DNA from 4 places in the Pseudomonas sp. JV414 genome. Region 2 is predicted to be linked to each of the others. Evidence: predicted binding sites of a transcription regulator. Region 2 holds the regulator's gene; each other region holds the start of a gene.

Region 1 (7,627 bases), on a different contig from region 2:
TGCTGCAAGGTGTGCCGTTGTTGAGCCTGATCATCCTGATCGCCGGCCGGTTGTTGCTGGGCATCGCTCAAGGGTTGATCGGGGTCGGCACGATCAGTTGGTGCATGGGCCAGGTCGGTGCCGAGCACACGGCGCGTTCGATTTCCTGGAACGGCATCGCCTCATACGGCGCCATCGCTATCGGCGCGCCGCTGGGCGTGGTGATGGTCGCTGAACTGGGGTTCGCCAGCCTCGGGATCGCGCTGTCGTTGCTGGCCCTGCTGGCGCTGCTGTTGGTCCGCAATAAACCTTCAGTGCCGGTGATTCGCGGTGAACGTCTGCCGTTCTGGGCGGTGTTCGGCCGCATTGCTCCCTTCGGCGCGAGCCTGAGCCTGGCGTCCATCGGTTACGGCACGCTCACCACATTTATTACCCTGTATTACGTCAGCCTTGGCTGGACCGGCGCAGCTTATTGCCTGACGGTATTCGGGGTCTGTTTCATTCTGGCGCGACTGTTGTTCATATCCAGCATCAGCCGTTTCGGCGGCTTCACCTCCGCCATCGCTTGCATGACCATTGAAACCGTGGGGCTGGTCCTGCTGTGGCTGGCGCCCTCGACGGGTTATGCCTTGATCGGCGCGGGGCTGACCGGGTTCGGCCTGTCGCTGGTGTATCCGGCGCTGGGAGTGGAAGCGATCAAGCAAGTGCCCAATTCCAGTCGCGGAGCGGGTTTGAGTGCTTATGCGGTGTTTTTCGATCTGGCGCTGGCGATCGCCGGACCGCTGATGGGCGCGGTGGCGTTGAATCTGGGGTATTCGTGGATTTTCTTTAGTGCGGCGTTGTTGTCGATAATCGGACTCGGTTTGACCTTATTACTGAAACGCCGGGCGATGACCTGATATCCACCCGATCTGTAGGAGCTGCCGAAGGCTGCGATCTTTTGACGTTGCTTTTAAGAACAAGATCAAAAGATCGCAGCCTTCGGCAGCTCCTACATGGACCGCATTGAATTTATTGATCCGCGGTTTGCATGCCGGCGCGGGTGGGTTTGCCCAAGGCATGGGAGAAGAACCGTCCGGCTTCGGAAATCATGTTGCGGTGAATGTCCTTGCGGTCGACGCCGTCGGCATCGGTACACAGTGCCGGCATGGTGGCGATCTGTTCTTCGTTGCACGGTGCCATGAATACGAAGTGCCCTGCCCCGGCCAGCAATTTGAAATCCGGTGCGGTCGGCAGTTTGCGTGCAAGCGCTGCAGCGTTTTTGTCGAACGCCACCAGTTTGTCGCCATCGCCGCTGTACAGCAGCACCGGCACATGCACGTCGGCCAAGGTATGGCGGCCGAACTTCAGGCTCAGCGGCGCCATCAGCAGCAAGGCATGCACGCGCGGGTCCGCCACCGGCTGCAAGTCATCACGATCGACAATCAGTTCGCCTTGCGTGTTACAGGCATCGTGATCATCCGGGCGCTCCTGGCAATAACGACGCAGGCGATCCAGATCCGGGGTGGCGCCGGACAGGATCAGCGCAGTCTCACCGCCCGCCGAATAGCCAATCACCCCGACCTGCTGGGCATTGACGAAAGGCGCGAGCATCCGGTCGCCCAAGGTTGCGGTAATGGCTTCGGAAATCTGGATCGGCCGCCCATAAAGGTTGCTCAAGGTGCCGAGGCGGCTGTGGTCTTTGGAGTTGTCGCCGGGATGGATCACCGCCACTACCACAAAGCCCTTGCGTGCCAATGAGGTGGCGAGGTCGTGCAGGGCCAGCGGGGTTCCGGTGTTGCCGTGGGACAGCATCAGCATCGGGAAACGTCCGATCGCGACTTTGGTGTCTTCACCCGCTTCGACCGTGTAGCCCTCGAGCGTGCTGGAGTGTTCCTTTTCACTGGACGGGTAAAACGCGATGGCGCGCATCGGCTGCAAGTCCAGCGGATCAAGGAAGGTCATCTCATGGAAACCGACGCTCCAGTGAGGATGTGGCGCAGACGCGGCGTGCACCAAACCCAGACTGCCGAGCAGGCAAATCAGTAGCGTTGCACAAAGACGCACCATGGGATGCCCCCACCCTGTTACCTGACGGCAGATATTAGCCCTCGACTGCATAACCTGGGCCAGAAACGGATAACCGCCAGATACAAAAAACTCCGTACCTGGCCATCACGATGACCAGAATACAGAGTTTCAGGGGTATTGCCCGAGCTGTTTACGACTTTACGCAAGCCTTACGCGGCCGCGAACAATTGCTCGCTGATGTGCGCCTGAGCGTCGCTCATGGCTTTAGTGCGCACTTCATCACCGTAGGCCAGGCCATGGGCGCGGACGAACTCGATGTCGGTGATGCCGAGGAAACCAAACAGCACTTTCAGATAATCTTCGTGCGCAACACCGGTCGCTTGACCGGCATGCAGACCGCCGGCAGTCGAAACGATCACGACTTTCTTGCCGCCGCACAGGCCTTCAGGGCCGGCTTCGGTGTAGCGGAAAGTCTGGCCGGCCACGGCGATGCGGTCGATCCAGGCCTTGAGTTGGGTCGGGATGGTGAAGTTGTACATCGGCGCGGCAATCACGACCGCATCGGCGGCGAGGAATTCGGCCAGGGCCTGCGCGCTCAGATCGGCTTCGTGCTGTTGCGCGGCGTTGCGCAGTTCAGCGGCGGTGCCGGCGGCGACCAGGGTGGTGGCGGAGAAATGGCTGATGGCATCGGCGGCCAGGTCGCGGTAAGTCACCACAACGCCAGGCTCGGCGGCTTGCCAGGTTTTGACGACTTCGCCGCTCAGCTGACGGGAAGCCGAGTTGTCACCCAGAATGCTCGAATCGATATGCAGTAATTTCATGTGGGATCTCCAAGGTGAGGACCGCCACCGGCGATCTGATGGAGACAATCCTACCGACGAAACCAATAGATGATTAGTCGGCAACAATGCGATAGTTTGTCCCACTGATAGAACAGTCGAGCTCAAACCATGCAAGATCTCAACGACCTCTACTACTTCGCCAAGGTGGTCGAAGCTGGTGGTTTCGCAGCGGCCGGGCGTTTGCTGGGGATTCCCAAGTCGCGGTTGTCTCGACGCATCGCCGAGCTGGAAGAACGCCTGGGCGCGCGCCTGCTGCAACGCACCACCCGCCAACTCAACCTGACCGCCGTGGGTGAGCGTTACTTGCGCCATTGTCAGGCGATGCTGCTGGAAGCCGAGATGGCCGACGAAGCGGTGGCCAGCATGTCCAGCGAGCCCCGGGGACGCTTGCGAGTGTCCTGTCCCGTGGGATTGGCTCACCAAATGCTGCCTGGGGTGATCAGTAAGTTCCTGGAGAAATTCCCTCAGGTTCAACTGGACGTCATGCTACTCAACCGTCGGGTTGATCTGGTGAACGAGGGCATCGACGTCGCCTTGAGAGTGCGGGATCTGGGTGATGAAGATCCATTGCTAGTCACCCGCCGCCTGCGTCAGGCCCAAATGCTGTTGGTTGCCAGCCCTGGATTTCTGCTCGGCCGTGAAATCAATCATCCTGAAGACCTTAAAAACCTGCCCGTGCTCGGCGCCCTGGAAGCCGACCGCATGGTGCACATCCGCCTGCTTGATCAACTGGACAAAAGCTACGAGCTGAATCTCGAAGCGCGATTGGGCTGCGAAGATTTCATCGTGCGCAAAGCCTGCACCCTCAGCGGCCAAGGCTTTACCATGTTGCCGATGATGTATTGCGAGCAGGAGTTGGAGAACGGCTCGCTGGTGCAATTATTGCCCGACTGGTCATTGCCGGGCGGCTGGCTGCAAGCCGTCTACCCTCATCGACGCGGGGTGATGCCAGCCGTGCGTGCCTGGATCGACCATTTGATCGAATCATTCAATGCGTGCGGGGACAGACTGTTATGAAAGCGGGACGAATGAGCGAAGAGGACGTCGCGCAATACTGCCTGGCGTTGCCCGGTGCGCGGGAGGATTACAAGTGGGGTGGCGTGCGGGTGTTTTCGATTGCCGGGAACAAGATGTTCGCCTTGCAGAACCTGCGGGGACAGTCCCTGGCTTTCAAGGTCGACAAAGATCTGTTCCTGGGCCATTGCGACCGGCCGGGCATTCACCCGGCGCCGTATCTGGCCCGGGCCCAGTGGGTCATTATGGACACGCCCTACCCGCTGGGCACCGAAGAGCTGCAAGGTTTGCTGCAACGTTCCCACCAACTGGTGGTGAGCAAATTGCCCAAGCGCACGCAGGTCGGCTTGCTGCTTTAAAGTGCGTTAAAACAACGCAAACAGGTTAGCGCCAAGAAACAGCTGATCGATCCAGAACACCTGGTGCATCAACACGATGAGCCAGAACACCAACTGAAACGAGACTTTGCGGGTCTTGTGTCGAAACGCTTGCTGGGCCAGCAAGGCACCCGGCCAACCGCCCGCCAGCTCCACCGCGTGCAAGACGTTCTCCGGCGTGCGCCAACTGTCGGCGCGGGCCTTGTGCTTGTCGCTCCAGTACAGGAAAAACGCCAGCACGCTGACGATGCCGTAGGCCGCCAGGGGAATCATCGACACCCCGTGCAGCCATAGCGACACCGAGCCAAACAACGGCACTGCGCACAGCGCAACGAATACCAGCAGTTTCAGCCGCAGGTTCTGAATGGCGCCCCCGGACTTGCGTCCGGGGGTATTGTTGCGCGCACTGGAATCGTTCATGGCTTGACCGCTGTCCAGTCGACCCAGCCGAATTGCCAAGTGGCCAGGATCACCAGACCGAACGCAATGCGATACCAGGCGAATGTCGCGTAGCTGTGGCTGGCGATGAATATCAGCAAGGCCCGAACGGCGATCATCGCAAAGATGAAGGCGGTGATGAAGCCAATGGCGAACACTGGAAAATCAGCCGGCACAAACAGATTGCGGTATTTGTAGCCCGAGTACACCGCCGCGCCGACCATGGTTGGCATGGCGAGGAAGAACGAGAACTCGGTGGCCGTCTTGCGCGACAACCCGAACAGCAAGCCGCCAATGATCGTCGAACCGGAGCGCGAGGTCCCCGGAATCATCGCCAGGCACTGGGCGAAGCCGACTTTCAACGCGTCTTTCCAGGTGATGTCATCAACGCTTTCAGCATGCACTTCATGCTGGCGACGTTCAGCCCACAACATGACGATCCCGCCCACGACCAATGCGGTGGCCACGGTAATCGGGTTGAACAGGTACTCATGAATCAAGTCGGCGAAAATCACCCCCAATACCACGGCCGGCAGGAAGGCAATCAACAGGTTCGCGGTAAAGCGTCGGGCACTGGGCTGTGTCGGCAAACCGATGACCACGTCGAAGATCTTGCGGCGAAACTCCCAGACCACCGCCAGGATCGCCCCGAGCTGAATGATGATGTTGAAGGCCATGGCCCGCTCGCCGCCGAAATTGAGCAAGTCCGCCACAATGATCTGGTGCCCGGTACTGGAAATGGGCAAGAACTCCGTCAGCCCTTCTACAACGCCTAAAATCAATGCCTGAAAGGCCGTCCAAAGATCCATCAATCCCCCAAGAAGCAATACCCCCAGGCATGCTCCGTTAATATTTTTTGAGCGTTCACTGCGATCAGCGTAGCTGACATCCCGCGCGCACAAAGATCCCCACAAAACCGTAAAAAATCCGTGAAAAACAAACGGAAACTCAGGTTTTTACGCGCGGGGCCGAAATCCTATCAGACACGCCTCATTTACGCTGCCGCGTAATAGGACCTGAGTCGGATAGGCCCGATCGGCAAAGTGTGGTTGGATGCTGGCGATCGATTATTACAAGAACAAGAATCCGGAGTAACAGCGTTATGAACAGCTTGCGCAGTGTGTCGATCAGCCGACGCTTGTGGCTCATCTTGATCGTGGCCGTGGTGATGCTATTGACCTTGGGCGTGTTGATGCTCAAGCAGATTCACGACGATCTCTATCAGGCCAAGGTCCAAAAGACCCAGCACGTGGTGCAGACCGCCAGTGGCATCCTCACCTACTATCACGGTCTGGAAACCGCCGGCACCCTCACCCGCGACGCCGCGCAAAAACAGGCACTGAACGCCGTGCGCGGTTTGCGCTACGACCAGAATGACTATTTCTGGATCAACGATCTGACGCCGGTCATGATCATGCACCCGACCAATCCGAAACTTGATGGCCAGAATCTCTCGACGATCCGCGACCCCGACGGTTTCGCGCTGTTCAACGAGATGGTCGCCATCGCCAAGGCCAAGGGTGCCGGCATGGTCGATTACCGCTGGCCAAAACCGGGCGCCAGCGCGCCGGTGGAAAAAACCTCCTACGTGAAACTGTTCGAGCCTTGGGGTTGGGTGATCGGTTCGGGCGTGTACATCGATGACATGCAGGCCGAGTTTTATGCGCAGGTCTGGAAAGCCTCTTTCGTAGGCTTGGTGATTGCCCTGATCATGGCACTGCTGGTGATCATGATTGCCCGCAGCATCGTGCGCCCGCTCCAGGAAACCGTGAACGCCATGGCCAACATCGCCAGCGGTGAAAGCGACCTGACCCGCAGCCTCGATACCCACGGCCAGGACGAAGTCACGCAACTGGCCCGGCACTTCAACGCCTTCACCGCAAAACTGCGCCTGGTGATCAGTCAGCTGCAAGTGTCCGCTGGCGCGCTGGGCCAGTCTTCCAGCGAACTGGGCAACGATGCCGCGCAAGCCCAGCAACGCAGCCAACAGCAATCCCAACAAATGGAACTGGTGGCAACCGCGATCAACGAAGTGACCTACGGCGTGCAGGACGTGGCCAAGAACGCCGAACACGCGGCCAGCGAAATGCGTAATGCCGAGTCTCAGGCACAACAGGGGCAGGTCAATATCGATGGCAGCTTGCAGCAAATCGACAAGCTGTCTGCGACCATCGATCAAGCCGTCGAAGTGATTCGTACGCTGGCCGCCGAAAGCACGCAAATCGGCAGCGTTCTTGAAGTGATCCGCTCCATCGCCGAGCAAACCAACCTGCTGGCCCTCAACGCCGCCATCGAAGCCGCCCGGGCCGGCGAGCAAGGTCGCGGGTTTGCGGTGGTCGCCGATGAAGTGCGCCTGCTGGCCCAGCGCACTCAAAAGTCGACGGCGGAAATCCAGTCGATGATCGAACGCCTGCAAAGCCATTCCGAAGCGGCGGTCAAGGTGATCGGCGACAGCAGCCGTGCGTCGCAACTGACTATCGAACAGGCCGGCCTGGCCGGCGCAAGCCTGAATGCCATCGGCCAGGCCTTGCGCAACCTCAACGGGTTGAACGCTTCGATTGCCAGTGCGACCTTGCAACAGGCCCATGTGGTGGAAGACATCAATCAGAACGTCACCCAGGCCGCCGGGTTGTCCCACAGCACGGCACTGGCAGCCGAACAGTCGAGCGTGGCCAGCGTTCATCTCAAGGAATTGAGCGAACAGCTGAACGGGTTGCTGAAGCAGTTTCGGGTGTAACTCCGTCCCAGCATCCCCGCTGTCCCCTGTGGGAGCGAGGCTTGCCCGCGAAAGCGGTGTGTCAGGCGACATCAATATTGACTGTGCCGCCGCCATCGCGGGCAAGCCTCGCTCCCACAGGGATTACGTTTGACTGACTGCCATTGGCAAGCCCTCTTCCCCACTACGAGCCCATTCCCCACAATCCGGGTACAATTCGCTCCCCTCTTTTTTACGACACCAAGGAACCT
Region 2 (7,627 bases):
CGGCATGTGCTGGATCAACACGATCGGTGCCGGGAAGTTGCCCGGCAACTGCGTCAGAACCCGTTGCAGGGCAACCGGGCCACCAGTGGACGTACCGATGGCAACCAGTTTGTAGGCTTTGCGTTTCGGCGCTGGCGACGATGGAGTCGCTGCATGGGTGCGAGCCGGAGCCGGAATCGGTGCCGGTGCCGGACGCGCAGGCGCGCTGCTACCGTAGCTGTTGACGCTCGAAGGCGCAGGCGTCGGGGCTGGCGCAGCCACCGGGGCCGGGGCGCTGTAAGTGCTGGCGCGACGATTACTGCGCGAGATGCTGAGAATCTTCTCGCACAGCAGTTGCTTGACCTTCTCCGGGTTACGGGAGATGTCTTCGAAATTCTTCGGCAGGAAGTCCACCGCACCGGCGTCCAGCGCATCGAGGGTGACCCGCGCGCCTTCGTGAGTCAGCGAGGAGAACATCAACACCGGGGTCGGGCAGCGCTGCATGATGTGCCGCACTGCGGTGATGCCATCCATCATCGGCATCTCGTAGTCCATGGTGATCACGTCTGGCTTGAGGGCCAGCGCCTGATCGATCGCCTCTTTGCCGTTGGTCGCCGTACCGACGACCTGGATATTCGAATCCGCTGAAAGAATTTCCGAGACGCGGCGGCGGAAAAACCCCGAATCGTCCACCACCAGGACTTTGACTGCCATAAACACTCCGTTAGACGGGGCGAGGCTCAGTCGCCCCGCTCCCCCAGAATCAAATACGCCGTGCGGCGTAACGCTTGAGCATGCTCGGAACATCGAGAATCAGCGCAATGCGGCCGTCACCGGTGATGGTGGCGCCGGACATGCCGGGGGTTCCCTGGAGCATTTTGCCCAATGGCTTGATGACCACTTCTTCCTGGCCCACCAGTTGGTCGACGACGAAGCCGATCCGCTGAGTGCCCACCGAAAGGATCACCACATGGCCTTCGCGCTGCTCTTCGTGAGCGGCGGAGCTGACCAGCCAGCGCTTGAGGTAGAACAGAGGCAGCGCCTTGTCCCGCACGATCACCACTTCCTGGCCGTCCACCACGTTGGTGCGCGACAGGTCGAGGTGGAAGATCTCGTTGACGTTCACCAGCGGGAACGCGAACGCCTGGTTGCCGAGCATGACCATCAGCGTCGGCATGATCGCCAGGGTCAACGGGACCTTGATGACGATCTTCGAGCCCTTGCCCTTGGTCGAGTAGATATTGATGGTACCGTTGAGCTGGGCGATCTTGGTTTTCACCACGTCCATGCCCACTCCGCGCCCGGAGACGTCGGAAATTTCGGTTTTGGTCGAGAAACCCGGAGCGAAGATCAGGTTGAAGCAATCCGACTCGCTGAGACGGTCCGCCGCATCCTTGTCCATCAGGCCTTTCTTCACGGCGATACCGCGCAGAACATCAGCGTCCATGCCTTTGCCATCATCGGAGATGGACAGCAGGATGTGGTCGCCTTCCTGTTCCGCGGACAGGATCACCTTGCCGCTGCGAGGTTTACCCATCGCTTCGCGCTCAGCTGGCTCTTCGATACCGTGGTCGACCGAGTTGCGCACCAAGTGGACCAGCGGGTCGGCCAGGGCCTCGACGAGGTTCTTGTCGAGGTCGGTTTCTTCGCCGACCAGCTCCAGGTTGATCTCTTTCTTGAGCTGGCGAGCCAGGTCACGAACCAGACGCGGGAAGCGCCCGAAGACTTTCTTGATCGGCTGCATCCGGGTCTTCATGACCGCGGTTTGCAGGTCGGCCGTGACCACGTCGAGGTTCGACACGGCCTTGGACATGGCTTCGTCGCCGCTGTTGAGGCCCAGACGGACCAGGCGATTACGCACCAATACCAGCTCGCCGACCATGTTCATGATTTCGTCGAGACGCGCGGTATCGACCCGCACGGTGGTCTCGGCTTCGCTGGCCGGTTTTTCTGGTGGTGGCGCAGACGGGGCACGGGCCGGGGCCGGTGCAGCAGCGGCGGCCGATTTCGGCACTTCGGCTTTTGGCTCGGGCGCTTTGGTCACAGGTTTCGCAGCTGGTGCCGGCGCCTTGGCGACAGGAGCAGAAACCACTGCGCCAGTGCCAACCTCGGTGAACTTGCCTTTACCATGCAATTCGTCGAGCAGTGATTCGAATTCGTGGTCCGAGATCAGATCGCCGCCGGCCGCTTTAGCGGTTGGCGCAGCCGGAGCTGGTACGGCGGCAATCGCCGACTCCAGCGCATCGACGGCAAAGTTGCCCTTGCCGTGCAGCTGATCGAGCAGTGCTTCGAACTCGTCGTCGGTGATGTCGGAGCTGTCGCCTGCCGCTTTCGGGGCAGCCGGTGCGGCTGGCGCAGCCACCGCATCGACGGCGAACTGGCCTTTGCCGTGCAGTTGATCGAGCAACGACTCGAACTCGGCATCGGTGATTTCATCGCTGGCCGAGGCATCGCTGGTCGGCACTGGCGCAGCCGCTGGAGCCTCGGCTTGAGCCTTGACGGCGTTCAGCGAGTCCAGCAGCTGTTCAAATTCGTTATCCGTGATGTCGCCCGATTCTTCAGCGGCAGGTTCTTCCACTACCTCGGCGACCGGTGCCGATTCATCGGCGGTTTGCGGCTCGGCCAGACGGGCCAACGCTGCAAGCAATTCTGGAGTGGCAGCCGTGATCGGGCCGCGTTCGCGGACTTCGCTGAACATGCTGTTCACCGCGTCCAGTGCTTCGAGAACCACGTCCATCAGTTCCGAGTCGACGCGTCGTTCACCCTTGCGCAGGATGTCGAACACGTTCTCGGCGATGTGACAGCACTCCACCAACTCGTTGAGCTGGAGGAAGCCGGCGCCCCCTTTTACAGTGTGAAAACCGCGAAAAATTGCATTGAGCAAATCCGCATCATCCGGTCGGCTTTCAAGCTCGACCAGCTGTTCGGACAGTTGCTCTAGAATCTCGCCGGCCTCAACCAGGAAATCCTGAAGGATCTCTTCATCGGCGCCGAAGCTCATTAAGGGGGTGCTCCTGAGGTCTAAAAACCTAAAAAACCTAAAATGCTAAAACTCTAAAATCCTAGGCTGGATAACAAATCGTCCACATCGTCCTGACCGGACACAACGTCTTCTCTTTTATCGGCATGAATCTGCGGACCTTCACCCTGAGAGAGATGTTTTTGTGGATCTTTTTCAGCCAGCATCGCATCACGGTCATGTTCGATACCCGCAAAGCGGTCTACCTGGCTGGCCATGAGCACGAGCTTGAGCAGATTGCTTTCAACTTCGGTGACCAACTGGGTCACGCGTTTGATCACCTGACCGGTGAGGTCCTGGTAATCCTGGGCCAGCAGAATGTCGTTGAGATTGCTCGACACGACGCGGTTATCTTCGCTGCTGCGTGTCAGGAAACCGTCGACGCGCCTGGCCAGTTCGCGGAACTCTTCAGCCCCGACTTCGCGACGCATGAACCGTCCCCAATCCGTGCTCAGCGTCTGAGCTTCGTCGCTCAGGCTGTTGATCAGCGGCGTGGCGTTTTCCACCAGATCCATGGTGCGGTTCGCCGCGGCCTCGGTCAGCTTGACCACATAACCCAGGCGCTCGGTGGCATCCGTGATCTGAGACACTTCCTCGGCTTGCGGCATGTGCGGGTCAATCTGGAAATTGACGATCGCGCTATGCAGCTCGCGGGTGAGCTTGCCTACTTCCTGGTACAGGCCGCGGTCACGGGTCTGGTTGAGCTCATGGATCAGTTGCACAGCGTCGCCGAACCTGCCTTTTTCAAGGCTCTCGACCAGTTCGACCGCGTGTTTTTTCAGGGTCGACTCGAAATCGCCCTGTGAAGATTCTTTATGCTCCATAGCTCCCCCGTGGCGCAGTACATCAACCGATGCGTTCGAAAATCTTCTCGATTTTTTCTTTCAACGCCTGGGCTGTGAAGGGTTTGACCACATAGCCATTAACACCGGCCTGGGCCGCTTCGATGATTTGCTCGCGCTTGGCTTCAGCGGTCACCATCAGCACCGGCAGGTGCTTGAGCTTTTCATCGGCGCGCACGTGACGCAGCAGATCGATACCGGTCATGCCAGGCATGTTCCAGTCCGTTACCAGAAAGTCGATGCTCCCACTGTTGAGAACCGGGATGGCAGTGGTGCCATCGTCAGCCTCGACCGTGTTGGTGAACCCAAGGTCACGCAACAGGTTTTTTATGATCCGCCGCATCGTTGAGAAGTCATCAACGATGAGGATTTTCATGTTCTTGTCCAATTCGACCTCCAAGCAGTCTTAAACGCGCCCAGCACCTGGACGCGCCATTTCAATCAATCCGGCAAAGCACTCAATGACTGTCTGGAGCACAACAGATCGAGACCGATGCAGTTCAACACCACACCAGCTCCATTCGCAGTGTCCCCACACTGCCTTCAGCGCGCTCGCCACTCCCCCAAACGCCCCCGCAAACGGGCCGCGCACTGGCTGTGTAACTGGCTGACCCGCGATTCGCTGACCCCCAGGACCTCACCGATTTCCTTGAGATTCAACTCTTCGTCGTAGTACAGCGCCAACACCAGTCGCTCACGCTCCGGCAAATTGGCAATCGCGTCCGCCAGCGCCGCCTGGAAGCGTTCATCTTCCAGATCGCGTGACGGCTCGAGATGAGCACTGGCGCCATCCTCATGCAGCCCTTCGTGTTCGCCGTCCTGCAACAGATCGTCGAAACTGAATAAGCGGCTACCGAGGGTGTCGTTCAAAATCCCGTAATAATCGTCGAGACTCAATTGGAGTTCGGCCGCAACCTCATGATCTTTAGCGTCACGACCGGTTTTAGCTTCAATCGAGCGAATCGCGTCGCTGACCATGCGGGTATTGCGGTGAACCGAACGTGGCGCCCAGTCCCCCTTGCGCACTTCATCGAGCATCGCGCCGCGGATTCGAATGCCCGCGTACGTCTCGAAACTCGCGCCTTTGCTGGCGTCGTATTTGGTTGATACTTCAAGCAGGCCGATCATCCCGGCCTGGATCAGGTCTTCGACCTGGACACTGGCCGGCAAACGCGCCAGCAAGTGGTAGGCAATGCGTTTGACCAGTGGCGCGTAACGCTCGATCAGCTCGTACTGCGCGTCACGTGCCGACTTCTTGTAGAGGTTGTAGCCACTGGCTGTCATAGGACGGGTCCTGCCGTTTGTTGCACGAGGCGTTCGACGAAAAACTCCAGGTGCCCGCGTGGGTTGGCCGGCAGTGGCCAGGTATCGACCTTCTGCGCAATGGCCTTGAACGCCAGGGCGCACTTGGAACGCGGGAAGGCTTCGTAGACGGCACGCTGTTTCTGCACGGCCTTGCGCACGCTTTCGTCGTAAGGCACCGCACCGACATATTGCAAGGCGACGTCGAGGAAACGATCCGTGACCTTGGTCAACTTGGCGAACAGGTTACGGCCTTCCTGCGGGCTTTGCGCCATGTTGGCCAGGACGCGGAAACGATTCATGCCGTAGTCGCGATTCAGCAGTTTGATCAGTGCGTAGGCGTCGGTGATCGAGGTCGGCTCGTCACACACCACCAGCAAGACTTCTTGCGCTGCGCGGACGAAACTGACTACCGAGTCACCAATGCCCGCAGCGGTGTCGATCACCAATACGTCGAGGTTGTCGCCGATGTCGCTGAAGGCCTGGATCAGGCCGGCATGCTGGGCCGGGCTCAGATGAACCATGCTCTGGGTGCCGGATGCGGCCGGGACGATGCGGATACCGCCGGGCCCTTGCAACAGTACGTCGCGCAGCTCACAGCGGCCTTCGATCACGTCGGCCAGGGTACGTTTGGGTGTCAGCCCCAGCAGGACGTCGACGTTCGCCAGCCCCAGATCGGCATCCAGCAGCATGACGCGCCGGCCGAGTTCAGCTAGAGCCAGGGACAAGTTCACTGACACGTTAGTCTTCCCGACGCCACCTTTGCCGCCGGTCACCGCGATCACCTGTACGGGATGCATGCTGCCCATGTTATTTCTTTACCTTGTCTTGCATAGACGGAGGCCACATTACTGGCTGCGCGTTCAGCGACTGAACAATGCATGGCCGACCATCGATGTAGGTACAAAAAATGTTCATTAATACCTCAGCCAACCTGCTTGGTCGGGCTGTGGTAAATATCAGCGAACATATCAGCCATGGCTTCTTCGCTGGGTTCTTCCTGCATTTGCACGCTAACGGCGCGGCTGACCAACTGATGACGACGCGGCAGATGTAAATCATCCGGAATCCGCGGGCCATCGGTCAGGTAAGCCACCGGCAATTCATGACTGATGGCCAGGCTCAACACCTCACCCAAGCTTGCCGTTTCATCCAGTTTAGTCAGGATGCAGCCGGCAAGGCCGCAACGTTTGTAACTGTGGTAAGCGGCGGTTAGAACCTGTTTCTGGCTGGTGGTTGCCAAGACCAGATAATTTTTTGATTTGATGCCGCGTCCGGCCAGGCTTTCGAGCTGCATGCGCAGTGCCGGATCGCTGGCCTGCAGGCCGGCGGTATCGATCAGCACCACGCGTTTGCGCAGCAAGGGCTCCAGCGCCTGCACCAGGGATTGACCTGGGTCGACGTGGGTGACCGACACGTTGAGGATGCGGCCCAGGGTCTTGAGCTGTTCCTGAGCGCCGATGCGGTAGCTGTCCATGCTCACCAGCGCGATGTTCTGCGCGCCGTACTTGAGCACGTAACGGGCCGCCAGCTTGGCCAGCGTGGTGGTCTTGCCCATGCCGGCCGGGCCGACCATGGCAATCACACCGCCCTCTTCCAAGGGCTCGACTTCCGGGGTGGCGATCATCCGCGCCAGGTGCGCGAGCAACATGCGCCAGGCCTGACGGGGTTCTTCAATGTCAGTAATCAGCGCCAGCAGATCGCGCGACAACGGGCCGGACAGGCCGATGCGTTGCAAGCGGCGCCAGAGGTTGGCCTGGGCCGGACGGCTGCCTTGTAGCTGATTCCAGGCCAGCGAGCCAAGTTGCACTTCCATCAGTTCACGCAGGCTGTTGAGCTCGAAACGCATCGAGTCGAACGCACGCGGATCGACGCCGGTCGCTGCGGCAGGCGCAGGTGCCGAGCGCCGAGGCTCGGCCAGTGTCGATTCAATCAGCGGCTCGGCGGCGGTCAACGGCAGGCCGGCGAACAACTGTCGATTGGTGCTCTTGTCGCTCTCGCCATCGCCACGCAGACTCAGTTCGGCCTGGGCGGTGACGATCCGCGACTGGGTCTTGCGCAGCTCGTCCTCGAGTTCCATGTTCGGAACACGCGGGGCCAGCGCCGACAATTTGTAATCCAGGGCAGCCGTCAGCTCGACACCGCCGGCGATCCGGCGATTGCCAATGATGGCGGCATCTGCGCCCAGCTCATCACGAACCAGTTTCATGGCCTGACGCATATCGGCGGCGAAAAAACGCTTAACTTGCATAAACCACTACCTCAGCCGTTGGGCCCTACTGTCGCAACGATGGTCACTTGCTTGTTGTCAGGGATTTCCTGGTAAGCCAACACATGCAAACCCGGGACTGCCAGTCGGCCGAATCGCGAGAGCATCGCGCGAACCGGACCGGCCACCAGCAGAATCACCGGTTGACCTTGCATTTCCTGACGCTGCGCCGCTTCGATCAACGAGCGTTGCAGTTTCTCTGCCATGCTTGGCTCC
Region 3 (7,627 bases), on a different contig from region 2:
CACGCCGTCATGCTGGAACTGGCGGCTGGCACCCTTAGGCAGGGTGTCAGTTGTCATGATGCCGGTGGCGGCGGCTTCCCAGTTATTCACCGACAAGTCGTCGAGGGCGGCTTGCAGCGCGCCTTCGATTTTTTCGACCGGCAGCGGCTCGCCGATCACACCGGTGGAGTACGGCAGCACCAGGCTTGCATCGACCCCGGTCAGTTCAGCCAGTTTGGCGCACGTGCGCTCGGCAGCTGCCAGGCCTGGTTCGCCGGTGCCGGCGTTGGCATTGCCGGTGTTGGTCAGCAGGTAACGTACCGGGCCTTGTACACGTTGCTTGGCCAGGATTACGGGAGCGGCGCAAAAGGCGTTGAGGGTGAACACGCCCGCCACTGTGGAACCTTCGGCACAGCGCATGACCACGACATCCTTGCGCCCCGGGCGCTTGATGCCGGCCGAGGCGATACCGAGTTCAAAACCGGCAACCGGGTGCAACGTTGGCAAAGGACCAAGACCAACAGCCATGAATGCGCTCCTTAATAAATGATGTCTGCACCGCCGTCGGGGCGTCGGTGGTTTAAATGGCAAAACGCCGCGACGGCATAAGCCGGTCGCGGCGCGGGTATTTCAGCGTATGAAACGGGTTTACTGGATCTGCCCGTGGCAATGCTTGTACTTCTTGCCCGAACCGCAGTAGCACAGCTCGTTACGGCCCAGCTTCTGCTCGTTGCGTACCGGTGCGGTGGCGAGGGCTACATCGACCTCTTCACCCAACACTTCCGGTTGCTCCAGGCCAGGTGCTTCGTCGTGCTGGAACTGCATGCGCGCAGCCAGCGCTTCGGCTTCCTGACGCAGGCGAGCTTCTTCTTCGATCGGGTCTTCGCGGCGAACCTGAACGTGCGACAGCACACGGATCGAATCGCGCTTGATCGAATCCAGCAGCTCGGAGAACAAGGTGAAGGACTCGCGTTTGTATTCCTGCTTCGGGTTCTTCTGCGCATAACCACGCAAGTGGATGCCGTGACGCAGGTGATCCATGGTCGACAGGTGGTCTTTCCACAGGTCGTCCAATACGCGCAGAACGATTTGCTTCTCGAAGGAGCGCAGTGCTTCGGCACCGGCCTGGTCTTCTTTCTCGTTGTACGCGGCGATCAGCTCGTTCATCAGCTTCTCGCGCAGGGTTTCTTCATACAGGTGATCGTCTTCGTCCAGCCATTGCTGGATCGGCAACGCCACACCGAAGTCGCTCTGCAACGCCGCTTCCAGACCAGCCACGTCCCACTGCTCTGGCAGCGATTGCGGTGGAATATGCGCGCTGACGGTTGCGTTGAGCACGTCCTGACGGAAATCGGCGATGGTTTCGCCAATGTTGTCGGCGGCCAACAAACTGTTACGCATGTGATAGATCACTTTACGTTGTTCGTTGTTGACGTCGTCGAACTCGAGCAGTTGTTTACGGATATCGAAGTTACGGCCTTCAACCTTGCGCTGAGCCTTCTCGATGGCGTTGGTCACCATGCGGTGCTCGATCGCCTCACCGGACTGCATGCCCAGCGCCTTCATGAAGTTCTTCACCCGGTCAGAGGCGAAGATGCGCATCAGGCTGTCTTCCAGCGACAGGTAGAAACGGCTGGAACCGGCGTCGCCCTGACGACCGGCACGACCGCGCAACTGGTTGTCGATACGGCGCGATTCGTGACGCTCGGAAGCGATCACCTGCAAACCGCCCGACTCCAGCACTTGCTGGTGACGTTTCTGCCAGTCGGCCTTGATCTGGGCGATCTGCTCAGGGGTCGGGTCTTCCAGCGAAGCCACTTCCACTTCCCAGTTACCGCCCAACAGAATGTCGGTACCACGACCGGCCATGTTGGTGGCGATGGTCAGTGCGCCCGGGCGACCGGCCTGAGCAATGATTTCGGCTTCTTTTTCGTGGAACTTGGCGTTCAGAACCTTGTGTTCGATGCCTTCCTTCACGAGCAGGCTGGACATGTGCTCGGACGTTTCGATGGTGGCGGTACCCACCAGCACCGGACGGCCCTGAGTCATGCACTCCTTGATGTCGTTGATGATCGCCGCGTATTTCTCTTCGGCGGTCAGGAACACCAGGTCGTTGTAGTCTTTACGCGCCAACGGTTTGTTCGGCGGGATGACCATGACCTGCAGGCCATAGATCTGGTGGAATTCGAACGCTTCGGTGTCTGCGGTACCGGTCATGCCGGACAGCTTGTTGTACAGACGGAAGTAGTTCTGGAACGTAGTCGACGCCAGGGTCTGGCTCTCGGCCTGGATGTTCAGGTGTTCCTTGGCTTCGATGGCCTGGTGAAGGCCTTCGGACAAACGGCGACCCGGCATGGTACGGCCGGTGTGTTCGTCGACCAGCACGACCTGACCGTCCTGCACGATGTATTCAACGTTGCGATTGAACAGTTTGTGCGCGCGCAGGCCGGCATAAACGTGGGTCAGCAGACCGAGGTTGTGCGCCGAATACAGGCTCTCGCCTTCAGCCAGCAGGCCGACGCGGGTCAGCATGTCTTCGATGAACTGGTGACCGGCTTCGTTGAGTTCGACCTGACGGGTCTTCTCGTCCACGGTGTAGTGGCCAGCCTTGGTGACTTCGCCTTCGACTTCTTCGACGTGCAATTCCAGCTGCGGGATCAGTTTGTTGATCTCGATGTACAGCTTGGAGCTGTCCTCGGCCTGACCGGAGATAATCAGCGGGGTACGGGCTTCGTCGATGAGGATGGAGTCGACTTCGTCGATCACGGCAAAATTGAGTTCGCGCTGGAATTTTTCTTCCATGCTGAACGCCATGTTGTCGCGCAGGTAGTCGAAACCGAATTCGTTGTTGGTGCCGTAGGTGATATCGGCGGCGTAAGCGGCGCGCTTCTCTTCCGGCGGCTGGAATGGGGTAACCACGCCGACCGTCATGCCGAGGAACTCGTAGAGCGGACGCATCCAGTTGGCGTCACGGCGGGCCAGGTAGTCGTTCACCGTCACAACGTGCACGCCGTTGCCGGACAGCGCGTTGAGGTAAACGCCCAGTGTTGCCACCAGGGTCTTGCCTTCACCGGTACGCATTTCCGCGATCATGCCTTCATGCAAGGTCATGCCGCCGATCAGCTGGACATCGAAGTGGCGCATACCCATGACGCGCTTGCCGGCTTCGCGGGCGACCGCAAAGGCTTCGGGCAGCAGCTTGTCGAGGGTTTCCCCTTTGGCGAGGCGGGCCTTGAACTCGTCGGTCTTGGCACGCAATTGATCGTCCGAAAGGGCTACCATTTGCTCTTCGAAGGCATTGACGAGCTGCACCGTCTTGAGCATGCGCTTGACTTCACGCTCGTTCTTGCTTCCAAAAAGTTTCTTTAACAAAGGCGCAAACATATCGGCAGGATCTTCCACACTAAAGGGATGGAGGGCGGCCCCGTGAGTCGCCCGTGCAGCCCTCATGGCCGCATGCGAACGAGCATTCTACCCGGAAACGATGGTGAGGAAAGTGGCGTTATTCCACGATGCATGCACTGCGCTGTGACGGGGCTCACTTAAAATAAGGGCATTTTGCTGAACTTCAACCCATCGAGGGCACAAGTTACTCGTTGATTTAATGGGTAAAGCGCTCGCAAAGCAATGGGTCGGGGGCAACGGGTGCTTTCTGTTACCATGGCCGTTCTGTTACTTCAGGTGTTCGATCATGGCATTTCGCCCTCTCACGGCCAGAGCACCCGCCGTTCTGCTTCGCGAAGCCAAACCGCTGAAAGCCATTTTTGGCCATGCTCAACGCCTGGGTCATTTACAACGCCTGGTGGAAAGCCAGTTGCAGCCGGCTGCCCGCGAGCATTGCCATGTGGCGTCGTGGCGTGAAGGCAGTTTATTGCTGATTGTCACCGACGGCCACTGGGCCACCCGCCTGCGTTATCAACAAAAGCGTCTGCAACGGCAGTTACAGCTGTTCGACGAGTTCGCCAGCCTGACGCGAATTCTGTTCAAGGTTCAACCGCCTACCGTTCAGCAAGGGGCGGCGGGGCATACGATAAATTTGTCGACCGATGCGGCGGCGACCATTCAGGCGACGGCTGATGGGATAACCGACCCGAACCTGCGGGCAGCCCTTGAACGCCTGGCGGCGCACGCCAAACCCAAGGCCTGAAGCAAGATCAAAAGATCGCAGCCTTCGGCAGCTCCTACGCGCCTGTGGGCGCTGCCGAAGGCTGCGATCTTTTGCTTTTCAGCGGCGTTTGCTGCCGCCGAGCAATGAGCCCATCAACCCACGTACCAATTGTCGGCCCAATTGATTCGCCGCCTGTCGCATGGCTGATTTCAACGCCTGGCCTGCCGCCGTACCAAGGAGTTCCCCGGCCTTGTCGGTGAAACTCGGCTCTTCAGGTGCTGGTTTGCCCGCCGCAGCTTCGGGATCCGGCGCCAGCCCTTTGCGCCCCATCAGCACTTCATAAGCCGATTCGCGATCGACCGGTTTGTCGTAGCGCCCCTTGAACGGCGAACCGGCGATCAGCACGGTGCGTTCGGTCTCGGTCAGCGGCCCGATCCGCGATTGCGGCGGCGCAACCAATACACGCTGAACCATCCCCGGCGTGCCCTTGTCCTGCAAGGTGCCAACCAGCGCCTCGCCGATCCCCAACTCCGTCAACACCGACAAGGCTTCAAATGCCGGGTTCGGTCGGAAACCGTCGGCCACCGCGCGCAGGGATGTCTGTTCTTTGGCGGTAAATGCACGCAAACCGTGCTGAATGCGCAGGCCCAGTTGAGCCAGCACATCATCCGGCAAGTCGCCCGGCGATTGGGTGACGAAATACACCCCCACGCCTTTCGAGCGGATCAGTCGCACCACTTGTTCCAGACGTTCCTGCAACGCCTTGGGCGTACCGGCGAACAACAAGTGCGCTTCGTCGAAAAACAGCGCCAGCAGCGGTTTCTCGGCATCGCCACGCTCCGGCAATTGCTCGAACAGTTCGGCCAGCAACCACAGCAGGAACGTCGCATAGACCTTCGGTGCTTCATGCACCAGACGGCTGGCATCCAGCAAGTGAATGCGCCCACGACCATCCACGGCCGGTTGCAACATGTCTTCCAGTTGCAGCGCCGGTTCGCCGAATAACGCTTCAGCACCCTGTTGTTCCAGCGTCGCCAAACGGCGCAACAGCGCCTGGCTGGAACCGGTGGTCATCAACGCCGCGTCATCCCCCAACAACTCGGGGTTGTCGCGCAGGTGATTGAGCAGCGCCTTCAAATCCTTCAAATCCAACAGCAACAGCCCTTCGCGGTCGGCCACCTTGAACGCGGCATAGAGTGCCGACTGCTGACTGTCGGTCAGTTCCAGCAGGCTGCCGAGCAGCAACGGGCCCATTTCGCTCAGGGTTGTGCGCAGTGGATGACCGGACTGACCGTTAATGTCCCACAAGGTCACCGGATACGCCTGCGGCTTATGGTTCAGCCAGGGCATGCCGGCGATCCGCTCGGCGACTTTGCCTTGAGGGTTGCCGGCAGCGCCCAGGCCGCACAGGTCGCCTTTGATGTCCGCCGCGAACACCGCCACGCCAGCATCGCTGAAGGCTTCGGCCAAGCGCTGCAAGGTAACGGTTTTACCGGTCCCGGTAGCGCCCGCCACCAGGCCGTGACGGTTCGCCAGGCGCATGGCCTGGGCAATGGACTGGCCCGCGAGATCGGCGCCGATAACGAGTTGCGATGAGTCAGGCATTTTGTCACCCATGGTTAATCTTTGATCCTTCATGGCCGATATAAAAGACTGAAAAGCGTCGGTAATCCCCCTAAGGAGAGGACGGAAATATCAGCTTGATTTCAACACTGCCCGTTTTGCGTGCCTTTATAAAAGCACGCCCTGAATAATAAGACCTTAGCGGAACCCCAAGCCATGAATAAAAATCTGCGCTTCAGCCATAAAATACTGCTTGCCGCCGCCCTCATCGTTATAGCTGCCTTCGCCTCGTTTACCTTGTACAACGACTATTTGCAGCGTAATGCGATACGCAACGATCTAGACAACTATCTACAAGAAATGGGCAGTGTGACGGCCAACAATATCCAGACCTGGCTGGCTGGCCGTAGCCTGCTGATCGAAAACCTGTCACAAAACGTCGCCCTGAACGCTGACACCGGCAATGTCTCCAAACTACTTGAGCAGAAGGCGGTGACCTCGACCTTCATGGGCGCCTATCTGGGCAACAAGGATGGCACCTTCATCATCCGTCCTGACAGCAAGATGCCTGAGGGCTATGACCCTCGCGCCCGGCCTTGGTACAAGAGTGCGCAAAGCACCGGCGGCTCGGCACTGACCGAACCGTACATCGATCTCGCGTCCGGCCAACTGGTCATTTCCATCGTCAACAGTGTGCTCAAGGACGGTCAAAGCATCGGTGTGGTCGGTGGCGACCTGAGCTTGCAGGTGATCGCCGACAGCCTCAACGCGCTGGACTTCGACGGCATGGGTTATGCCTTTCTGATCAGCGCCGATGGCAAGATCCTGGTTCACCCGGACAAAACCCTGGCGATGAAGTCCCTGAGCGAGGCGTTTCCGAAAAACACCCCGCGCATCAGCAGCGAACTCAGTGAAATCGACGTCGACGGCAAGCCCCGTATCGTCACGTTCACCCCAATCAAAGGTTTGTCTTCGGTCAATTGGTACATCGGCCTGTCGGTGGATAAAGACAAAGCCTTCTCGATGCTCAGCGAGTTCCGCGCCTCGGCGGTCGTCGCAACCATCATTGCCGTGGCAATCATCATCGCCCTGCTCGGCATGTTGATCCGCATCCTGATCCAGCCGCTGCACGTCATGACCCGCGCCATGGAAGACATCGCCGACGGTGAAGGCGATCTGACCAAGCGCCTGACCATCCAGAATCAGGACGAATTCGGCATCCTTGGCACGGCGTTCAACCGTTTCGTGGAACGGGTTCATACGTCGATCCGCGAAGTGTCCTCGGCCACCGGCCAGGTCAACGAAGTGGCCCTGCGTGTAGTGGCCGCCTCGAATTCGTCGATGTTCAATTCCGACCAGCAAGCCTCGCGCACCAGCAGCGTCGCCGCGGCAATCAACCAGCTCGGTGCCGCGGCCCAGGAAATCGCCCGTAACGCCGCCCAAGCGTCAAGTCAGGCCAGCGACGCGCGCAGCCTGGCCGAAGACGGCCAGCAAGTGGTGGATCGCAGCATTGCCGCGATGAATCAGCTGTCAAGCATGCTCAGCGCCTCGAGTACCAACATCGAATCGCTGAACAGCAAAACCGTGAACATCGGGCAGATTCTCGAAGTGATCACCAGCATCTCCCAGCAAACCAACCTGCTGGCGCTCAACGCTGCCATTGAAGCGGCGCGTGCCGGTGAAGCCGGGCGTGGTTTTGCCGTGGTGGCGGACGAGGTGCGCAACCTGGCGCATCGCACGCAAGAGTCGGCGCAACAGGTGCAAACCATGATCGAGGAGTTGCAAGTCGGTGCCCGCGAGTCCGTCAGCACCATGAGCGACAGCCAGCGCCACAGCCAGGACAGCGTGGAAATCGCCAACCTGGCCGGTGAACGCTTGAACAGCGTGACGTTGCGCATCGGCGAAATCGACGGCATGAACCAGTCCGTGGCGACAGCGACCGAGGAACAGACGGCGGTGGTGGAATCGATCAACGTG
Region 4 (7,627 bases), on a different contig from region 2:
TGGGTGCGCGGTCGGAAGGTTTTCTGTACGAGGAGGAGGGCAAGCTGCATCGAGTGTCGATGGCCGGCAGCGTGACGGTGAACAACACCGATGCTTATGAATCGGCGTGTCTGGGTGGTTTCGGTTTGATTCAGGCGCCGATGATAGGCATGAAACCGTACCTGCTCAGTGGTGAGCTGGTCGCGGTATTACCGCAGCTCAGCGCTCCGGCTCTGGAAGTCTCGCTGCTCTATGCCCGGCAACGGCATTTACCGTTACGGGTCAGGGCGTTCATGGAGTGGCTGGGGCAAATCATCCTGTCCAACACATGACCTATGGGAGCCTGCCAGTGGTGTCGGCGTCGAAGTAGCCGACCTTGTTCTTCCGAACGCCACCGCGCCGCTCGAAAGCAACACCCCCAGAAAGTTGAAGACCCAGACCAGGCCACGGCGAAATTCGGCGGCGTCCATCCGATATTGGGGTTTCACAATACCTGTGGCGAGGGGGCTTGTCGGAACGCCGCACCGCCCCGTTCGGCTGCGAAGCAGTCGTAAACCAGAGAATGCGGTCTGACTGACGAAACCGGATAGGGGCCGCTGCGCAGCCCAACGGGGGCAAGCCCCCTCGCCACAATGTATCAGTGGGGCCGAAGGATTCAATAATCCTGGCGCTTGCGAAACGCCCAGCGTCCGGCAATCAGGGTAAATGTTGCGACCAGCGCCACTAGAATCCAGAACCCCTCTGGATCGCCGGAAAGCGGCACGCCGCCGACGTTCATGCCGAAGAAACCGGCAATGATGTTGATCGGCAGCGCCAGCACCGTGACCACGGTCAGCGTGAACAGCGTGCGGTTGCTCTGTTCGTTGAGGTTGGCGGCGATTTCTTCCTGCAACAGCTTGATCCGTTCACCGAGGGCCGTGAGGTCGTTGATGATCAGCGCAAACTCCTCGGTGGACTTGCGCAGCTCCTTGACGTCCTCCTTCTGCAACCATTGCGGCGGGCGATTGAGCAGGCGCAGCAACGAGCCCGGCTCCAGCGCCAGCAACCGTTGCAGGCGCACCAGCACGCGGCGATTGGCGCCCAGCTCAGCGCGGTTGTTCGAGAGCCGCGAAGACAGCAACTCATCTTCGATCTGATCGACACTGAGGCTGGTCTTGCGCACGATCTGCGTCAGCACTTCACCCTGATCGCGCAGCAAATGCACCAGCAGCTCCAGCGGCGAGCGAAAACATTCACCGGCCTTCACCGAAGAACGCAACTTGTCCACCGAGTGCAGCGGTTGCAGGCGCGCGCTGATGATCAGCCGACTGCGGGCACAGACCCACAGCGTCGAGACATCCGAAGAGACCATGCTGCTGAGGTTGAACACCACGTCGTTGACCACCGCCAGCAACGCCGAATCGACATGCTCGATGCGCGTCGAGCGAGAACCTTCATGCAACGCTTCGAAAAATTCATCGGGCAAGGCCAGATGGCTTTTCATCCAGCGCTCGCACGCCGCATGGGCCAGGTTCAGGTGCAGCCAGAGGAATTCGTCGCTGTCGTCTGGTTGTTGCAGGCAGTGCAGCGCCTTGGCCGAATCAATCTCTCGGCCACGCTCGCCGGGGCGAAAACTGAAGCCGTAAAGCAGGCCGAACAGGTCGGAATCACGATGGCGCTGGTCGATGCTGTGGTTCATGAGGTCTCGCTGGAGGAGGCGCCTGTCGCGGGTTTCACAGGTTCACTTGAGCCCCATCATCGCAACGTAGTTTGAAGGTTTTGTGACAGTTGAATGGCGCCGGAAATCCGCCTCCTACCGGTGGTCGGAAGGGCTCAAGAAAGGCTCTGGCCCGCCGATGTGGGTGATGTTGATCTTCCGATTCTGGTGGTGAACCAGTGTCGCTGACAGGGATGTCTGGACATCTTGCACCCCACTTGGGCGTGCCTTATCCCTGTCATGAGATATCACTCGATGTTTTTGCAAAAATCCCTGAGAGCGCAAATCCTCGCGCTGTTGAGCGGCAGTCTGTTGGCGATGTTGCTGATCGCTTTGGCCTGCTTTCACTTTCTGTCCAGCGGCGTTCAGAGCTACGCGAACCTGATCGAAGGTCCGTTGCGCACGTCGCAATTGATCGATGAAGCCAACCTGCAATTCAAGGTGCAGGTTCAGGAGTGGAAGAACGTTCTGCTGCGCGGCAAGGAACCTGCGAACCTGGACAAATACTGGAAGCAGTTCGAGGACCGCCAGCGCGACGTGCAGGGCATCCTCGGTGAACTGGCCGGGCAGAAGGGCATCGAGCCGCAACTCAAGACTCGCATCGAGCGTCTGCGTGAAGAGCATCGTGTATTAGGAGCGGCCTATCAGAAGGGTCGTGATGCCTACGTGTCGGCCGGTGCCGACCCTGCGGCCGGCGACAACGCGGTCAAAGGCGTGGACCGTGCCGCCAGCGAGCAGATGAATGAACTGGTCAGCGAACTGCGCAAGCAGAGCATCGAGCAATCGAAGCTGATCAGTGCCAGCGCCGATCAGACGGTGTTGTTGGGGCTCGTGGTGATGCTGGTGTCGGGTCTGCTGATTGGCCTGTTGAGTCTGTGGCTGGTCAACCGCAACCTGGTGGAGCCGATCCGTAAACTGATCGACTATGTGGCACAACTCAGCCAAGGGCGCTTCGCCGAGCGCGTGGCCAGCACCCGTCAGGACGAGTTGGGCAACCTGGCCAAGGCTGCCAACACCTTGCGCGATTTCCTCGCCGAAACCTTCAGCCGTTTGCAGCGCAGCGCGACGGATCTGGACAGCGCCAGCGGCGAGCTGAACTCGATTGCCGGCCTCATGGCCAGCGGCACCAACGAGCAATTTAACCGCACCGATCAGGTGGCCACGGCGATGAACGAAATGTCCGCCACCGCGCAAGAAGTCGCGCGTCACGCAGCCGACGCGGCACGTGCGGCCGATGACGCCGACCAGTCCGCTCAGCAGGGCGAAAAAGTCATGCAGGGCACGATTCACACCATCACCCAAATGCGCGGCGAAATCGCCAACACCGCCACGGTCATCCGTCGTCTGGAAGCCGACAGTGGGCGCATCGGTAAAGTGCTGGAAGTGATTCGCGGCATCGCCGAACAGACCAACCTGCTGGCGCTCAACGCCGCAATCGAAGCGGCCCGCGCCGGTGAGGCCGGGCGTGGTTTCGCGGTGGTCGCCGATGAAGTACGCAGCCTGGCCCAGCGCACGGCGGCGTCGATCATCGAGATCAACCAGATCATTCAAACCGTGCAAACCGGTGCGGTGGACGCGGCCCAGGCAATCGAAAGCGGCCAGTCGCGCAGCGAAGAAAGTGTCGAGCAAGTGACCCAGGCCGGCGCCATGCTCGAGCGCATCACCCATGCCGTGGAAGCCATTCGCGACATGAACCGCCAGATCGCCACCGCCGCCGAAGAGCAGACCTCGGTGGCCGAAGATATCTCGCGCAACCTCACCGAAATCACCAGCATCGCCAGCACCAACCTGGACAACGTGCAGCGCACCGAAGCGGCCAGCCACAATCTGCACGGCTTGTCGGGGCAGTTGAATGAGGTGACGGCGCGGTTGAGCGCCTAGTGAAAATGGCCGTGTACGGCGGGGTCGTGGTCAGTACTTCGGCATGAGATTCCGGCCAGCAGGCATGACCGTTGGTCGGGTTCGTCGTTTCGAACCCCTTGATTCAGAGGGTACCTGTTAGTTCTGGCAGTAGACGAAATGGAGGTGTCAGCGTCTGATCGCGTTGCCAGCGCAGTGGCGCTGCTTAACCTACAGGGAGCGTGTCATGTCTATTGATCGGGTATTGAGCAAGTTGCATATTAACGGAATGACCCCGTTAGTTGGATACGACGGGCAAGTTACCGAACCTTCCTTGCCTATCGGTTTGCGGGCGAAAGTAGAAGGTAATCAGGGTTATGAAAACGGTGATTCGCTAACCGTGTTTTGGAACGATATAAAGGTGTTCGAACATTCCATCACTGAAGTCGAAATCCCAAATGGTGTGCTCTTTCAAGTCGAGAAGCGTTTCATAACGCTAGGTGATGTGGACGCCTACTACATGATCATCAGTAGCAATGGAAATAGCGTTCGTTCCCCCTTTCTGAAATTGAAGGTCAATCCTGCCGCGTAGGGTTTTCTATGGCGGCAAGCACAGGAAAGCTGAAGTTGAATAGCGTGCCTTTTTGCTCTATCGAGCTGACCTCCAGCTTCCCCCCATGGGACTGCGCAATCTGACTGGCAATGTACAACCCTAACCCGAGGCCGGTCTGCGGTGTTGCGCTGGCTGGTTTCGAGTAGGGCTGGAACAGATGCGGCAGCGCATCTTCGGCAATCAGCCCCTGATTCTTTACGCCCAACACAAAGTGTCCTTCCTTGACCTGCGCACTGACCTCGATCGGGCCGTTGGGATCTCCGTGGATAACGGCGTTCGCCACCAGATTGGATAGCAATTGCGCAACCCGTTCGCGATCACAATGGATGTTGCTCAGGTCGCCAATCGACGATTGAATGATGCGTTTAGGGTGAATGCTCTGGATCTCGGAGATCACATGCCGCAGGGCATCCCCCAGGTCCGGACATGGCTCGATATTTACGGGAATGCCTCGGCCCAGTGAGCCCCGCGCAAAGTCCAGCACATCATCCACCAGTTTGGTCGCCCGTCGGGCGCTGGTGAGGATGTGCCGGGCCCGTTGCTCATTCGCCGGGTCGGAGACTTTGCGCAGGAGCATTTCGGCGCCGGCGCTGATGGCGAACAAGGGGTTGCGCAGGTCATGGCCGAGCACGGCGATGAATTGTTCAGGCAGCTCGGTGGTTTTGCGTTCCTTGATCAGCGCCGCTTCGGTCCGTTGCAGGTTTTCTTCGGCTTCGATCTGCAGCGCGAGCATTCGGGCGAACGACTCCATGGTGCTCTGGATCGTGCTGGACTTGAGTGGCGCAGGGTTAGGATCAAGGGCACAAAGGGTGCCGAAAAAGCGCCCGTCAGTGCGCAATATCGGGACGGCAATGTAGCTTTCGAATGGATGGGCCTGAGGCGTGTGGTGATTGCGGTAGAGCGGATCTTCACTGGCCTTGTCGATCACCACCGAGTGGTGGCCCTGGCGGATTTCATTGCACAGGGCGGACACCAGGTCCAGCTCATCGCCCACCTGCAAACCGAAATCCAGTCGATCAAGCACTGCGCAGGCAGTCCAGGCCTCCTCGGTAACACGGGCCACCGCTGCGAACCGCAAACCGGTCAACTCACTGATCACCTGAAGAATTGCCGGCACCGCGCTGATCCGGCTGATTGTGGCGATGTCTGCTGCCGCTGTTTGCCCCATATCCGTGGTTCTCTGCTTCAACATGCCGAATGGTTTTGAGGGATTCTAGCGGGCTTGCGCGAATTGTCGCGGCTTCGTTCGTCGCTTCAGCGAACGGCCTGATGCCGAACGCAAAAAAGCCGCACGACCCGAAGATCGTGCGGCTTTTTGCAGATGAATCACTTGTCTTGTTTGTCGCTCAAAACCTTGCCGGTAGCGGCGTCGAAGTCCACATCCCACTCGGTGCCGTCAGCCATGCGCAGTTCAACTTCATATTCGTAGCCGTTGAAGTGGTTATCCAGGTCGGTGTCGGTAATCGTGGCGCCCGGGTGCAACTTCAGGGCGGCCTGGTTCATTTCTTCCAGAGGTTTGATCTTGCCACTCTTGACCAACTCAGGGATCTGGTCGACGCGAACGTCAGCCTGGGCCAGGCCAGCGGTGAGGGTCAGGGCAGCAGCGGTGAACAGGGCAGTTAAAGTTTTCATGAAGTTCTTTCCTTGGATGAGCTGTTTAAGTGGGATCAGGTTAATCGGTGTAACTTAATCCACCCTTAAATTCCCTTTGCCTGAACCAATGTCATCGCGGGCAAGCCACGCTCCCACAGGTTTTGCGCGGACCTTGTGGGAGCGTGGCTTGCCCGCGATGGAGACGACGCGGTGTCGTGTCTGGTGCCGATCAATACCCGTTGTTCTGCAACAACTGCGCAACGCTCGCCGCCGCCGGACGCTTATAAAACTTCAGCAATTCGCTGGCGCGGTTGGTGAAGATGCCATCGATACCGGCATCCGCCACTTTCTGGTAATCCACGGCATCGTCGATGGTGTAGACGTGCACCAGCAGGCCCTGATCGTGGGTGTACTGGTTCATCCACGGTTGCACCAGGTCTGAATAGCTCTGATCGCCACCCTTGGTCAGTGCAGCCGAAGGGCCGGTACCGATAGCGCCCTGAGCCTTGGCGTACTCGACCCATTGCTGGAACTCGGCTTTGTCTTTCGGTTCCTGCTTGGCGTAGTAGGTTGCTTTATCCTTGTCACCCGACTCGGCGAACGTCACTTTGGATTTCGGCTCGATGCTGCCTTCGCCCACCCACAGCAGCAGGATTTTCGGCACTTGCGGCATTTCCTTCTCGAGCAGCTCGAGGCTGCTCTTCTCGAAGGTTTGCAGCACTACTTTGCCTTTGCCCTGGCCGACCGCCAGATTGCTCTTCGCCAGTTTTGAGCCGGTAGGGCTCAGCCAGCCGCGGTCCTGCAATTTATCCTTGAGGTCACGCTCGATGCCGGGAAACTGCTTCGGTTCTTTGGTTTCGATGTACAGGCCCGGCTTGTGCAGCGGGTTGCCCTGGGCAATGTCGATGATTTCGTCCAGGGTCAGGATCTTCAGATCCGCGTAGCTCGGGCGTGCGCGATCCGGGTAAGCGCTGTTGAACCAGCTGCCGGCATCCAGGGTTTTGAGTTCGGCGATAGTGAACTCGTTGGCAAGGCTGTCCTTGCGCTCAGGGAATTTAGTGGCGACATCGGTGGTGCGTTGCAGGTTGTTATCGTGCAGCGCGAACAGCACGCCATCCTTGCTGCGTTGCAGGTCCAGTTCCAGGTAGTCGGCACCCAGATCGCGGGCCAGTTTGTAGGCCGCAGCGGTGGATTCCGGTGCATCGAAAGACGCACCACGGTGGGCGATCACTGCCGGGTGCGGAATGCCCAGGCGAGTCGCCAGTGCGGTGGGGCTTGGCTCGCTGGCGGCCTGTGCCTGGCCGAGGCCGAGCATCAGGCTCAGCAGCAGGGCGCTCTTGGTGAAGGTGACAGGCATGGTCGAAGTCCTTTTGCGATGGGTTTTCAAAGACGTATCTTTTAACAACTGAGCGCCGCTTGCGCTATCGCCAGACCGACATAAACGTATTTAAAGCATTTTTTTTCAGCGCTTTTGTGCGCTTCTTTGCAGTACTCTTGGTTCCGGTAATTTCCCCGGCAGAGGGAAACCCGTTCGCTTGCCCTGCGTGTAAACCATCGATCACCGGTCCTTTGCGACCTTTTGTGAGGTTTATCATGCGCATCACTTCCCAGCTCATTTGCCAGGCCGCCGACCAACTCAAAGGCTTCGTTGGCCTCAATCGCAAGACCGGCCAGTACATCGTGCGCTTCAGCGAAGACTCGTTCGGCATGGACGTGGCTGATGACGGCATCATCCCCACCAGTGAATTCGTCTGGGCACCCGGCCCCGAGCAGACCATGACGCTCAAGCGCGAACTGGTCCAGTTGCTGCTGGACCAAAACATCGACGACCGGATCAACATCACCGAACCGTTGCGGGTGTATATGGATCGGCGGGAAGTGCCGCAGATTACGGCGGTGAGGAGTTT

Evidence for each region. Region 2 encodes FliA, which starts transcription of late flagellar genes. Its sites were predicted from a motif close to CTAAAGTTTNNNNNNNNNNNGCCGNTAA; they were not measured.
Region 1: the regulator FliA is predicted to act here: its motif matches at 5,608-5,635, upstream of F6R97_RS00120 (methyl-accepting chemotaxis protein).
Region 3: the regulator FliA is predicted to act here: its motif matches at 5,707-5,734, upstream of F6R97_RS21255 (methyl-accepting chemotaxis protein).
Region 4: the regulator FliA is predicted to act here: its motif matches at 1,791-1,818, upstream of F6R97_RS23605 (methyl-accepting chemotaxis protein).

Annotation. Positions count from the first base shown of each region.
Region 1 is NZ_VYKC01000001.1:22,309-29,935, reverse strand. Features, by position in the region: gene F6R97_RS00155 (MFS transporter) at 1-878, shown strand, start outside; gene F6R97_RS00150 (alpha/beta hydrolase family protein) at 991-2,028, opposite strand; gene F6R97_RS00145 (FMN-dependent NADH-azoreductase) at 2,199-2,810, opposite strand; gene F6R97_RS00140 (LysR substrate-binding domain-containing protein) at 2,940-3,848, shown strand; gene F6R97_RS00135 (MmcQ/YjbR family DNA-binding protein) at 3,845-4,204, shown strand; gene F6R97_RS00130 (DUF1294 domain-containing protein) at 4,211-4,642, opposite strand; gene F6R97_RS00125 (undecaprenyl-diphosphate phosphatase) at 4,639-5,469, opposite strand; gene F6R97_RS00120 (methyl-accepting chemotaxis protein) at 5,763-7,397, shown strand.
Region 2 is NZ_VYKC01000022.1:44,969-52,595, reverse strand. Features, by position in the region: gene F6R97_RS24165 (chemotaxis response regulator protein-glutamate methylesterase) at 1-693, opposite strand, end outside; gene F6R97_RS24160 (chemotaxis protein CheA) at 743-2,980, opposite strand; gene F6R97_RS24155 (protein phosphatase CheZ) at 3,034-3,822, opposite strand; gene F6R97_RS24150 (chemotaxis response regulator CheY) at 3,845-4,216, opposite strand; gene fliA (RNA polymerase sigma factor FliA) at 4,384-5,124, opposite strand; gene fleN (flagellar synthesis regulator FleN) at 5,121-5,951, opposite strand; gene flhF (flagellar biosynthesis protein FlhF) at 6,068-7,393, opposite strand; gene flhA (flagellar biosynthesis protein FlhA) at 7,405-7,627, opposite strand, start outside.
Region 3 is NZ_VYKC01000020.1:342,008-349,634, reverse strand. Features, by position in the region: gene argJ (bifunctional glutamate N-acetyltransferase/amino-acid acetyltransferase ArgJ) at 1-507, opposite strand, end outside; gene secA (preprotein translocase subunit SecA) at 628-3,363, opposite strand; gene F6R97_RS21265 (DUF721 domain-containing protein) at 3,671-4,126, shown strand; gene F6R97_RS21260 (helicase HerA-like domain-containing protein) at 4,205-5,692, opposite strand; gene F6R97_RS21255 (methyl-accepting chemotaxis protein) at 5,867-7,627, shown strand, end outside.
Region 4 is NZ_VYKC01000021.1:330,263-337,889, forward strand. Features, by position in the region: gene F6R97_RS23595 (LysR family transcriptional regulator) at 1-311, shown strand, start outside; partial or broken gene F6R97_RS29680 (hypothetical protein) at 363-442, opposite strand; gene F6R97_RS23600 (transporter) at 635-1,657, opposite strand; gene F6R97_RS23605 (methyl-accepting chemotaxis protein) at 1,931-3,556, shown strand; gene F6R97_RS23610 (hypothetical protein) at 3,762-4,106, shown strand; gene F6R97_RS23615 (GAF domain-containing sensor histidine kinase) at 4,090-5,295, opposite strand; gene F6R97_RS23620 (PepSY domain-containing protein) at 5,454-5,759, opposite strand; gene F6R97_RS23625 (glycerophosphodiester phosphodiesterase) at 5,950-7,077, opposite strand; gene F6R97_RS23630 (DUF2025 family protein) at 7,314-7,627, shown strand, end outside.